One region of the Bacillus sp. FJAT-27231 genome, then DNA from elsewhere that is predicted to be linked to it. Evidence: riboswitches for the same ligand, from Rfam matches in the RefSeq annotation. Region 1 holds a riboswitch; each other region holds the start of a gene.
The links. A riboswitch is a leader RNA that binds a small molecule or an ion and turns the genes downstream of it on or off. The one in region 1 is predicted to bind thiamine pyrophosphate.
Positions count from the first base shown of each region.

Region 2: it holds a riboswitch for thiamine pyrophosphate, as region 1 does, so the genes downstream of both, thiW (energy coupling factor transporter S component ThiW) here and AC623_RS07725 (thiazole synthase) in region 1, are expected to answer to the same signal.
Region 3: it holds a riboswitch for thiamine pyrophosphate, as region 1 does, so the genes downstream of both, thiT (energy-coupled thiamine transporter ThiT) here and AC623_RS07725 (thiazole synthase) in region 1, are expected to answer to the same signal.

Region 1 is NZ_LFZU01000001.1:1,636,068-1,640,278, forward strand. It holds gene AC623_RS07710 (HEAT repeat domain-containing protein) at 1-74, shown strand, start outside; gene AC623_RS07715 (glycosyltransferase family 2 protein) at 92-1,498, shown strand; gene mscL (large conductance mechanosensitive channel protein MscL) at 1,548-1,964, shown strand; TPP riboswitch at 1,968-2,068, shown strand; gene AC623_RS07725 (thiazole synthase) at 2,147-2,911, shown strand; gene thiH (2-iminoacetate synthase ThiH) at 2,970-4,148, shown strand; gene AC623_RS07735 (thiamine phosphate synthase) at 4,090-4,211, shown strand, end outside.
Region 2 is NZ_LFZU01000001.1:1,042,071-1,046,281, forward strand. It holds gene AC623_RS04940 (YkvI family membrane protein) at 1-920, shown strand, start outside; gene AC623_RS04945 (superoxide dismutase) at 1,122-2,033, shown strand; TPP riboswitch at 2,104-2,212, shown strand; gene thiW (energy coupling factor transporter S component ThiW) at 2,278-2,775, shown strand; gene AC623_RS04955 (hypothetical protein) at 2,772-3,167, opposite strand; TPP riboswitch at 3,317-3,421, shown strand; gene AC623_RS04960 (acetylornithine deacetylase) at 3,531-4,211, shown strand, end outside.
Region 3 is NZ_LFZU01000001.1:2,091,645-2,095,855, forward strand. It holds gene AC623_RS09750 (dynamin family protein) at 1-817, opposite strand, end outside; gene thiT (energy-coupled thiamine transporter ThiT) at 961-1,527, opposite strand; TPP riboswitch at 1,597-1,698, opposite strand; gene AC623_RS09760 (L,D-transpeptidase family protein) at 1,923-2,417, shown strand; gene AC623_RS09765 (DUF3243 domain-containing protein) at 2,495-2,836, shown strand; gene AC623_RS09770 (branched-chain amino acid aminotransferase) at 2,870-3,961, opposite strand; gene AC623_RS09775 (ABC transporter permease/substrate-binding protein) at 4,118-4,211, opposite strand, start outside.

The DNA.
Region 1 (4,211 bases):
TAGAAACTCATCGCGACCGCTATGCAAAGGACATGGCTGCCCAGTGGCTCGAGAGTGAAGGAGTGACAGCGTGATGAACCAATTCATTAGCATGCTTGGTACTGTTTTGTCCTGGTTGTTTATTTCCTATACAGCTTTTGTGCTTTTATTTTACTTTATTATTCTGTTTATCTCAGCGAGGCAATTGCGCAGTGAATATGGCTTTAACTCCAGCGAGGCAGAGGAAGATCTGCTTGATTCCTTTGATACAAAGCCCGTTTCTATTCTTGTGCCTGCTTATAACGAAGAAGCGGGTATTTATAATAGTGTGCGCTCTCTTCTTAGCATTTATTATCCGGAATACGAGGTTATCGTCATTAACGATGGCTCAAAGGATAGAACTGCTGAAACGATGATCGAATCATTTCAGATGGTAAAGACAAATAAAGTATTGCGTACGAGAATTCCAACAGCTGAAGTAAAAGGAATTTACCGTTCAACACTTTATAAAAATCTATACATGATTGACAAGAAAAATGGCGGGAAAGCAGATGCTTTAAATGCAGGGATAAACTTATCTCATTATCCATATGTTTGTTCACTGGATGGAGATTCCGTTTTAGAAAGAAATGCGTTTTTAAAAGTGATTAAGCCGATTTTAGATTCAAACGGTGATGTGATTGCTGTTGGGGGAAGTGTAAGAATCGCCAATGGCTGTTATATCGAAGGCGGAGAAGTGATGGAAGTGGGCCTATCCAACAAGCCATTTGTAATTATGCAGGTCATAGAATATTTACGAGCTTTTTTAATCGGCCGCATCGGCTTAAGCCGTCATAATTTGCTGCTTATTATTTCAGGGGCATTTGGTGTATTTGAGAAAGAGTCCGTTATTCACATTGGCGGCTATCGGACCAATACAGTAGGAGAGGATATGGATTTAGTCGTTCGGCTGCACCGGATGATTAAAGAGGAAGGATTGAATAAAAAGATACTATACGTACCTGACCCAGTCTGCTGGACAGAGGCTCCAGAGTCGGCTCTCTATTTACGCAGGCAGCGCCAGCGTTGGCATCGAGGGCTGTGTGAAGTCATTTGGAATAACAAGGATATGCTGTTTAACCCAAAATACGGCCTCGTCGGCATGTTATCCATGGCTTATTTCTTTTTAATTGAGCTGATGGGCGTGTTTGTTGAACTGATGGGTTATTTGCTTATTATATTCGGTTTGCTGTTTTCTTTTATTAATCCCGAAACGGCCCTGCTGATGGCCACTTTATCATTTTTATATGGCTCGATTTTATCCATGAGCGGCGTACTCTTAGAAGAATGGAGTTTAAGGAAGTACCCGGAACCGTCTGATATTGTGAAACTATTTTTCTTTGCCCTTTCTGAAACATTCTGGTATCGGCCTTTAATGATTAAATGGCGGTTAGAAGGATTCTTTCAGTTTTTAGCCGGTAAGAAGGATTGGGGAGAGATGAAGCGGATTGGCGTCGGAGCGAAGACAGAATCAAAATAACGTTTAGTAACGATCATGAAGAAAAGCAGTTGAAAGGAGTTCTATTCATTTGTTTCAGGAATTTAAAAAATTTGCCATGCGCGGCAATGTGATTGATCTAGCTGTCGGTGTTATTATTGGATCGGCGTTTGGCAAAATTGTTTCTTCTCTTGTACAAGATATAATTATGCCCGTCATCGGCTTACTGATAGGAGGCATTAATTTTTCTAAATTGGTGTTCCAATTTGGGAGCGCTCAAGTAAAGTACGGGCTTTTTATACAGTCCATTGTTCACTTTCTCATTATTTCCTTTTCATTATTTCTCTTTGTTCGTTTGTTCAACAAGTTGTATCATGAGAAGAAGGAAGAAGAGGCGGAACCTGTGCTTTCCAAGGAAGAAGAATTGCTTACAGAGATTAGAGATTTATTAAAATCAAAAAAAGTGCTTAACAATTTAGAAGATTCAGAGTATAATAGAGAAAATTAAATAAAAGTTAGCTAGGGGTGCCTTTATGGCTGAGAGGATGCAAGCATCTAACCCTTGAACCTGATTTGGTTAGTACCAACGGAGGGAAGCTGTATTTTATGTATGTATCTTTGTTTGTTGTACATAAAGAAAAGCCTGCCGTTGTGGCAGGCTTTTTTTCATTGTAAAAAGGAGGAAGTAATATGGATGAATTAATCATTGGTCAAACGAAGTTAACGAACCGTCTCTTTACGGGGACAGGAAAGTTTGCCGATCACTCGGTCATGAGGCAAGCCTTTGCCCAGTCCGGTTCAGAAGTAGTCACGGTAGCAGTCAGAAGGGTGGATCTTGAAGCGGGCCATGAAAATATTTTGGAAGACATTCCACCAAACATGATTATTATGCCTAATACATCAGGCGCGAGAAATGCCGAGGAGGCGGTCAGGATCGCTAGACTGGCGAGAGCGGCTGGAATGGGCAATTGGATTAAAATCGAAGTGATTTCTGATCAAAAGTATTTACTGCCAGACAATGAAGAAACAATTCGGGCGACTAATATCCTTGCTAACGAGGGCTTTGTCGTTCTCCCTTATATGAATCCCGATTTAATGGCAGCCAAAAAATTAGCGGATGCCGGCGCAGCCGCTATTATGCCGCTCGGTTCACCTATTGGATCAAATAGGGGCATTCGTATGAAAGAGATGATTCGAATTTTAATCGAAGAAAAAACGCTGCCTATCATTGTAGACGCAGGAATTGGCAGGCCGTCTGAAGCGGCTGAAGCAATGGAAATGGGAGCGGACGCTGTTCTTGTTAACACGGCCATTGCGACAGCGGACGACCCGGTAAGCATGGCAGAAGCTTTTAACTTGGCCGTTATGGCTGGACGAAAAGCATATTTAGCCGGACTAGGACCAGTATCACAAAGGGCAGCTGCTTCATCACCGCTGACTGGATTTTTACGTTAGTGTCTGTTTCAAGGTGAAGGCGTTTTTTCAATAGTGACTGATAGTAAGGAGGAATTTGATGAGTTTCTATGAGGTGTACGATTCAATTAAACATAAACCATATGAAACAATGTTAGAAAGCATGACGATAAAGGATGTAGACAGGGCTTTAAATAAAACAGACCTAGATGAACCCGACTTATTAGCCCTTCTTTCACCGGCTGCTGCTGAGCGCTTAGAAGAGATGGCGCAGAAGGCTCACTGGCTCACTGTTCAGAATTTTGGGAAAATAATTTCTTTGTATGCACCGCTGTACTTAACGGACTACTGTGTAAATAAATGTGCTTATTGCAGCTTTAGCTTTGATAATGATTTTCCAAGACGGAAGTTAACCGCTTTGGAAATTGATCAGGAAGCTAAAGCGTTAAAAGAAATGGGCATCCAGCACGTTATTTTGCTGACAGGTGAATCTCGTATTCACTCGTCGGTTTCTTATTTGGCAGAGAGTGCCCGTATTTTAAGGAAGCATGCTGCTTCCATCGCGATCGAGGTGCAGCCGCTTGATACGAAGGAATATCACCAGCTTTTCCAGGCCGGTGTTGATGGGCTGACTGTTTATCAAGAAGTCTACAATGAAGAAGTGTATAAAGACATTCATATAAAAGGGCCGAAAAGAAATTATCGCTATCGCCTTGATGCACCGGAGCGAGGCTGTCAGGCCGGCATGAGGTCGATTAATATCGGGGCGCTGCTCGGGATGGACAATTGGCAAAAAGAAGTGTTCTTTACGGCTTTGCATGCCCGCTATTTGCAGAAAAAGTACATCGAAACAGACATTGCTGTTTCTTTTCCGCGTATCCGTCCGAACCTCGGCGGATTTGAACCGCGAGTGAACGTAGAGGATAAAGATCTTGTTCAGGCTATGCTTGCTTTCCGCTTATTTATGCCGCGCGCAGGCATTACGCTTTCCACTCGTGAAGAAGCAGAACTTAGAGATCATCTTATTAAGCTTGGCGTAACGAAAATGTCCGCTGCTTCTTCTACAGTTGTTGGCGGCTATGCGAACAAAATAGAGGATAACAGCCAATTTGAAATTTCTGATACCCGCTCGGTAGAAGAAGTAAAGAACCGGCTTAAACAGCTCGGCTACCAGCCGGTTTCTAAAGATTGGGACATTTTGGCAGGTGAGGAGGAGAAAGATGTCTTTCCAGCTTCATGCGATCACAACCGGAAAGCTCGAACTGGTGCAGGCGTCTAACATTGCCTCTGATATACATTCTTTTGTTGATTTCATTCATATTAGAGAAAAACAGCGCAGTGC
Region 2 (4,211 bases), 590 kb from region 1:
GGATGCAGCTGCTGCAAATTGGCTCCCGCATTCAGACAGATTCCCACAAAAATGTTATTTATCTGATCTGTGGAAAATGGGTCGGGGTTTTTGTAGATGGACTGATTACTTTTTTCTTGTTTGGAGTAGCAGCCGTTATGATTGCAGGCAGCGGGTCCATTTTTGAGCAGCAATTTGGCATAGCGCCTTTATATGGCAGCATGGTAATGACTGTCCTTACGGCTGTCACTTTATGTTTCAATTTTCAAAAGGTGATTTCAGCGATTAGTTTCATGACACCGTTCTTATTTATCATGATTTTTATCGTCTTTATGTATTCGGTCATTCATTATGAAGGAAATCTATCTGATATTTTACAACTAAGAAAAACAGAAAACACGGCAGCCTCCCATTGGCTGATAGGAGCTATATTATATGTTTCTTACAATATTGCGGCCGGCGGAGCTATTTTGGCTTTGATGGGCGGGGCAGAGAAAAGTGAAAAAACAGCTGGACTTGGAGGGATTTTAGGAGGAATCGGTCTCGGCTTATTAATTTTATTTATTAATCTTACGATGCTTTTAGATTTCGAGGCTAGCCAGCAAGCCGCGATGCCTATTGTGCACATTGCCAATGAAATTTCGCCGATTACCGGATACTTCATGTCGTTTGTTTTGTTGGCGATGATTTACAATACATCTGTTGGCATGATTTATGCTTTTGCGGCTAGAATCGTTCCAGCAAGGGGCAAATCTTTTACCCTAACCGTTATCGCCTCTACATTGGTCGCTTTTCTCGCGAGCTTCGTAGGGTTTGTCAAATTAGTCGGTACTCTCTATCCAATTGTAGGCTATCTCGGTTTAATTTTAATTATTGGCGTGATTGTGGCGTGGTTTAAGTTTAAGAAGCCGCTCCAAAGCAGAGTAGAAATATCTAGTTGATAGGAGAGCTGTTCAGCAGTTAAGGAGACTTTAGCTGTTGGACAGCCTTTTTGTGTAAGCAAACTAGCGAAAACGTTTTATTCTCATCTAATCCTTGTCTTCTTCATTCTTTCTTTTACGTGATAAGACGAGCGTTTGGAATAAGAACGTAAACCCAAAGCATGCATATGTTGAAATGAGCAGCTGGAAGGGGGAGCGGGAATGGAGAAATATTTCAGCTATTTGAAAGAAGCAAAAAAATGGTGTGACGCGTTGTGCGCGCTGCAGCATGAAAACCTGGATCTTAACCAAGTAGAAAAGTGGAAAGAACGAGTCGAAAAGATCAATGACCGCCTATTAAAGGTGGAAGATGAAGAGGAAGCTCACTCGATTCAGGAAGAGATTCAAGCATTGGATCAGGAGTGGCGGCAGCTTCACGAGCGCTTGTTTGCTGAAAAAGACATAGAAGAGAAAGAGGATGAACAGGAAAGAGCGGAGCAGGTTCCAATCGGAGGGCACAAACTTCCGCCACTTCCTTATGCGTATAATGCATTGGAACCTTACATTGACGAAGCCACTATGAGGCTTCATCATGATCGGCATCATAAAGGGTATGTAGATGGATTGAACAGGGCAGAGCTGGAACTGCAAAAAGCAAGAAATAACAATGACTTTCGGCTCGTAAAGCATTGGGAAAGAGAGCTTGCCTTTAACGGTGCCGGCCATTATTTGCATTCTATCTTTTGGAAAGTTATGTGTCCGCACGGAGGGGGAAAACCATCAGGAGAATTAAACCGTGAGATTGCACGTTCGTTTGGCAGCTTCGACCAGTTTAAAAACCATTTTTCAAAGGCGGCTGAGAACGTGGAGGGCGGAGGGTGGACGATTCTTGTATGGGCACCTCAAGCCCAGCGGCTGGAAATATTACAAGCGGAAAAGCATCAAAATTTAAGCCAGTGGGATGTTGTACCGCTGCTTGTACTTGATGTATGGGAACATGCTTATTATTTAAAATATCAAAATAAGCGGGCAGATTATATTAATAATTGGTGGAATATTGTTTGTTGGGATGAGGTGAATAGACGTTTCCAAGAAGCAAAAGGAGAAAGATGTCGTCTGGCGGGGAACAAATGAGTAAAAAGCTGCATAGAAAGGTGCTTCCCATTTAACCGGATTCCCTCTATAATGGAAAGTAAATTTAATAAAAAGCTACTAGAGGTGCCTGTTACAGGCTGAGAGAAAAGCACAGGGCTTTTCAACTCTTTGAACCTGATCTGGTTGATACCAGCGTAGGAAAGTAGAGCGTTTATTGACTATTTTACTTACATTAGCCGTATCCAGATGAGGATTCGGCTTTTTTGCATTGGAGGAAGAGGAAATGAATCAAGTACAGAAGCTGGCGTATATGGCTTTATTTACAGCCGTTGCAACATTTGGTTCGTCGCTTATTTGGTTTCCTGCCGGGGCAGCAAAAGCATATCCTGTCCAGCATGACGTAAACGTCATGGCTGGGGTTCTGCTTGGCCCGGGTCCAGCTGTTATCATTGCGTTTGTGACCGGACTTCTTAGGAATTTGATGGGGACGGGGTCGTTATTAGCGTTTCCAGGAGGAATGATTGGAGCTTTTCTTGCTGGTTATATGTATCAAAAAACGAGCCGGTCATGGAGCGCTTCTATTGGAGAAGCCGCAGGTTCGGGCATCGTGGCTCCTTTATTTGCTGTACCTTATGCGAAAATTTTAATGGGGACGACTGCGGGTGCTTTCTTCTTTTTGCCTGCTTTTCTCATTAGCAGCTTGTCTGGATCTCTCATCGGTCTCCTGCTCGTAAGACGGCTTATTAAATTAAAAACGTGGAAATACCGTCTAAATCATTAACGCCAGCGAAGTGAAATCGCGAGTTTGCAGCATTCTGCATTTGCTGTAGTGGTTCTCAGTTCAATCCGAAAAACATCAGGGGTAAAGGAAATAATCGCTTTTCTAGGTATTCCCGTTGATCGGACAAGCCGTTCTACCTCTCGGTGGTTTGCCGCTTGGGCGGCCGTCATTAATCGAAAGGCAAAGTCGCTGTTATCTGTTAGTTTATTGAGCAGCAAATTACTCTCATGGACGAGCTGTTTAATGGATTGAGCAGATTGTTTAAATAAAGTAACGTCTACTTTAGGATAAGGCCTGTAGGATGGCGGCTGGGTTAAAGCCTGTGGCTGAACGAACGGGTAGCCCATAAGAGGAATAGCATAAAGCCGTTTAAATGGGTCAGGATGATACAAGACAGCGTTCCTCCTTCCAAATAGAAGCTTTTTATCAATATACGGTTTTTTTTTAAATAAATACCGGATTGTATTTGTTTAAAAATTCTGAATTGTATTGCTGAATTCTGCTAAGTATGTTACAACTAGAATGAAAGACTAATTGAATAATGTGTCCTTGGGGGTGCTTGCAAAAGCTGAGAGAGGTAGATTGCCTTAACCCTTATCACCTGAACTGGATAATGCCAGCGTAGGGAAGAGGTCGTATAAATGATGCCAAGCTGCAATCTTTTTTATTGTTGCAGCTAAATGAAAGCTTATACAGCCGCTTCTCTTTGGAGAAGCGGCTTTTTTGCATGTATCTTCTAAGGGAGGGAGAAGATGATGGTCAAAGAACTGAATACGATTTTGCAAGAAGTAGAGCATCGGCAGGAGGAGCTCATTTATTTAGTAAAAACGCTTATTGCTTTTCAAACACCTGCTCCACCTGCACGGAATACAAAAGAGGCGCAGTCATTTGTAGCAGATTTTTTAAAGGAGCTAGGTTTTTCTATTGATATGTGGGACGTATATCCAAATGATCCGAATGTGGTCGGAAAATGGAGGGGAACGGATTCTGAGACATTCCAAAGCTTAATCATTAACGGGCACATCGATGTGGCAGAAGTGCAGGAGGATGAGGAGTGGGAGATCGATCCGTTTCAGGCTGTTATAAAGAACGATTCTATTATTGGCCGTGGAGCAGCTGATATGAAGGGGGGACTGGCTGGCGCTTTGTTTGCGCTGCAGCTTCTCCGCGAAGCAGGCATTTCACTTCCAGGAGATGTGATTTTTCAATCGGTGATTGGTGAAGAAGTAGGGGAAGCGGGAACGCTTGAATGCTGCAGACAGGGATATAAAGCAGATTTTGCGATAGTAGTAGATACGAGCGATTTACATATACAAGGGCAAGGCGGGGTGATTACCGGATGGATCACGCTCAAGAGCAGCCAGACATACCACGATGCTACGCGAAGAAACATGATTCATGCAGGCGGAAAGTTGTTTGGGGCTAGTGCTATTGAG
Region 3 (4,211 bases), 460 kb from region 1:
AGCGATCTGCAATTTTGCTGGATAAAAAGGTTTTTAACTCGTTTATTTGGTTATACGGATGACTCTCATCCTGCAAGGAAGTGAAATAAAGTCCATTGTATGTGAGATGATGCTCAGTGAACGAATGATGAATACGGCTTGAAAACTCTTCAAAAGATAATTCACTAGCGACATGCTTATCAATTTGATTAATGATAATATAATTATCTTTTCCTCTTTCTGAAAGCTGACGGTTAAATTCAAAATTGACCGGAGACTGCACATGATTATAATCCATCATATAAAAAACAAGATCAGCTAAATGAAGCTTGGACAAAGCACTGACTCGGTGAGCATCATCTGTCGAATCAATTCCCGGTGTATCAAAAACAGTCACTCCTTCCGGAAGTTGCCCAGTGCGATGTGATATTTCGACTTCCTCTACTATATTTCCGTTCACACAATACGCTTGGATGTCCTCGATGTTGTAAGGATAAGGAAAGTTTTTGAGCGTCCCATCTTTAAACAAAATGTTCGCACAGGGCTCACCCTCTTTCACTTTTACGATATTGGCGCTCGTCGGAATAGGGCTCGAAGGCAGCAAGCTTTCCCCCATTAATTCATTGATCATCGAAGATTTTCCAGCTGAGAAATGACCATAAAAGGCAATGACATACTCGCGATTTTCCAGCTTTTCCATCAATTCAGCGCACAATTGCGCTCTTTCCTGATCCTCATACTTCAACAACAAAGCATGAAGCTGTTCTAGCTTCGGAAGCAGCAAGGCGCGAGTAGGCTTTTGATTGGCTAGCCATTTCTTCAATTTTTCCGTCAGCATACGATCCCGCTCCCATTTTTAAAATATTTTTATTTCATTGTATCGAAATGTCTTCGACATTTCAGCTGTGGGCCTCTTTTACACAAAAAAAACAGAAGCCGTATGGATCGACCCATCCATACGGCTTCTGCTTTTTCTATTTATTAATAACTAGCCGAACTGCTTTCAATAGAAGCAGATTGCTTATAAAAACGCGGTGCTGTCTTTTTCAAGAAGAGTAATACAGCTGATGTAATCAACATTTCCGGAAGTAAATAGGAAAGGTTATACAAGAAAGAATAAACAGCAACCGGCGTGCCTTTAGGTGCATAACTGCCGAACCAAATGACTCCGGAAAGGAAATGGCAGACAAGGCGAAGTGATGTACCTAATAATAGGCCAGCGAAAATTCGGCCTGTCGTAACCGGCTTATGAAAAACAACAAATGCTCCTAATCCAAGCACCGCATAGGCAAGTGGATAATCGAGGACTAGCTGTACCGGATGGACAACATAGCCGCCTGTCAGTAAGCTGATTAACCCCACTAACAGACCTGCTAAGAAGCCTGCTTGCCAGCCTCGGCGAAACGCCATAACGAATATCGGTACCATTACAAGCGAAATAGAGCCTCCAAACGCCCATAGAGCACCGAACTCCACGTAGCTTAATATGAACGATAATCCCGCCATAACAGCGATTTCGATCATTGTCACTAGTTTATTTCTCTCCATAAAAAATCCCCCTTTTCTTATCCAAAGGGGTGAACTGATACAAAAGATATTCCGCATTTGCGAATGTTTCCCGTATCTGTCACACGTTCCCTACGCTGGTACTAACCAGATCAGGTTCTTAGAGTTGAGGATCACTCCTCTCTCAGTCTAACGACACCCCTAGTGGACTTGTATATTCTTACTATAGCATAAGTGTAAAGAAAATGAAACAGGGGGATTGTTCGCCAATTTAAAGTGATAAAGTGCTTTCCGTTTTTCAGCGAGGAGTGATGGGTCAGCATCACCTATTTTAATAAATGTGTATATCTGCTTTTTATCTTTCATATACGTAAGTGAATATTGGAGTTTTCGCTTTATTAGGGCTTGTTCAAAAAAGAATAAAAGCAGGTGCGTCTATGAATCATGTTGTGAAACGTGGAGAAACAGTTTCATCAATTGCTGGTGATTATCGGCTTTCTGTCTCTCAGCTGATCGCTGCTAACCCTGGGGTCAATCTGTATCAGCTTTCTCCTGGGCAGCAAATCCGGATTCCAGGTCTTCCGTCACCTAGTTCTCTCCCCTACTCTATCAGTATTTCGCTATCCCAGCGCAAATTGACGTTGTTTCGCCGTGGGAATGTTCAAAAAACCTATCCGGTAGGTGTAGGCAAAATGCTGACTCGAACACCGACCGGAGACTTTGTCATTATTAATAAAGCTCCCAATCCAGGCGGTCCATTCGGAACGATGTGGATGAGTTTATCAAAACAATCTTATGGCATCCATGGAACGAATAATCCTTCCTCCATCGGCAAGTTTGTTTCAAAAGGCTGCATCCGCATGTACAATCGCGACGTAGAAGAATTAGCAAGCATTGTCCCAATTGGCACTCCTGTTCATATTCGTCCTTAAGCTACTGAAATTCCTCTGTCTCAGGTTTGAAAATAGGCGAAGGAGGGCATAACGAAACAGTAAAGGAGGAATCACTGATGACAGAGGAAAACCATGCTATTCATAAAGATGGAGAGTTACAGCCCCATAAAGTAGACGATACGCTTGAGCGAATTAGTCCTGAAAGAATGGACAGCATTCTTGAGAATTTTAACTCTTTTAAATCCTATTTGAAAAAAAGAATTGAACTTGCTGAAAAAATCGGCTTGAATGAAGAGCAGCTTGCGGTGGCTACCGAGAAAATTGCTGACTACTTAGCAGAACATGCTGAGCCAAAAAATAGAGAAGAAAAACTGCTCCAGGAGCTATGGAATGTAGGCACGCAGGATGAACGTCATCATTTAGCCCATATGCTCGTTAAATTCGTGGATCAGGAATAAAAAAAATACGTCTGCCAAAAGGCAGACGTATTATTATTTTGTTGCAGCATATTGTTCTACTTCTACTGTCCAGTTAAATGGATCTTGTTCTTTTCCATTTTGGATACCAGTAATTGTGCTATAAAGCTTTTTAGCGATCGGACCTGTAGCTCCTTCATTAATGACCATCTTTTCATCATTCCAGAGCAATTCTCCGATTGGAGAAATAACGGCTGCTGTTCCTGTACCAAAGGCTTCTTCTAATTGGCCGGACTTATACGCTTCACGAATTTCTTCCATCGCCAAACGGCGTTCTGTTACTGGCAGATCCCAAGATTTTAGAAGCTCGATGACAGAGTTTCTCGTGACTCCCTCTAAAATGCTGCCGTTTAAAGCAGGCGTTATAATTTCTCCATTTATTTTAAAGAAGACATTCATGCTGCCTACTTCTTCAATGTATTTCTTCTCTAAGCCATCCAGCCATAGAACTTGAGTATATCCTTTGCCGTCAGCTATTTCCTGCGCCTTTAAACTAGAAGCATAGTTTCCAGCTGTCTTGGCTTCTCCTGTTCCACCAGCAACCGCACGGACAAACTCGCTTTCTACTAATATTTTCACTGGATGAATGCCCTCTTTATAGTAAGCTCCTACCGGTGATAAAATAATCATAAATTTATAACGGCTTGATGGTGCCACTCCAAGGAAAGGCTCTGTAGAAATAATAAATGGACGAATATAAAGAGAGGTCCCTTCTGCGTTCGGAATCCAATCTCTTTCCACTGAAATCAATTGTTTTAAAGCTTCTAGAGCAAACTCTTCATCCACTGGAGGAATACATAGGCGTTCATTTGAACGGTTTAAACGCTCAAAGTTTTTCTGTGGGCGGAATAATAACACTCGATTATCTTCTGTAAGGTATGCTTTTAATCCTTCAAACACCGTCTGGCCATAATGAAAGATCATGCAGGCCGGATCTAGTGAAATCGGCTGGTAAGGAACAATGCGCGGATCGTGCCAGCCCTGCCCTTCAGTATAATCCATAATAAACATATGATCCGTGAAAATTTTTCCAAAGCCTAGCTCTTCAGATTTTGGCTTCGATTTTCTTTCAGGACTTAAGTTGAGTTGGATAGTTTGTTCTTTCATTTCGCACTGTCTCCTTGCTGTATATGAATTTGGGAAAAGATAAAGATAATAAATAACTATATACATACCATTTTACAATTTTTTAGAATCTTTTCACAATAGTTTAGTGCAAAATTATTGTAAAACATTTTCAATTTTTTGTCCAATTGCACTTTTTCAGTCTAAAAGGCCTTCCCTCTCTAAAAATTCCTTTGCTACGGCTGCTGCTTTTTGATCTTTTACATTGACTTCATAATTCATTTTCCTCATT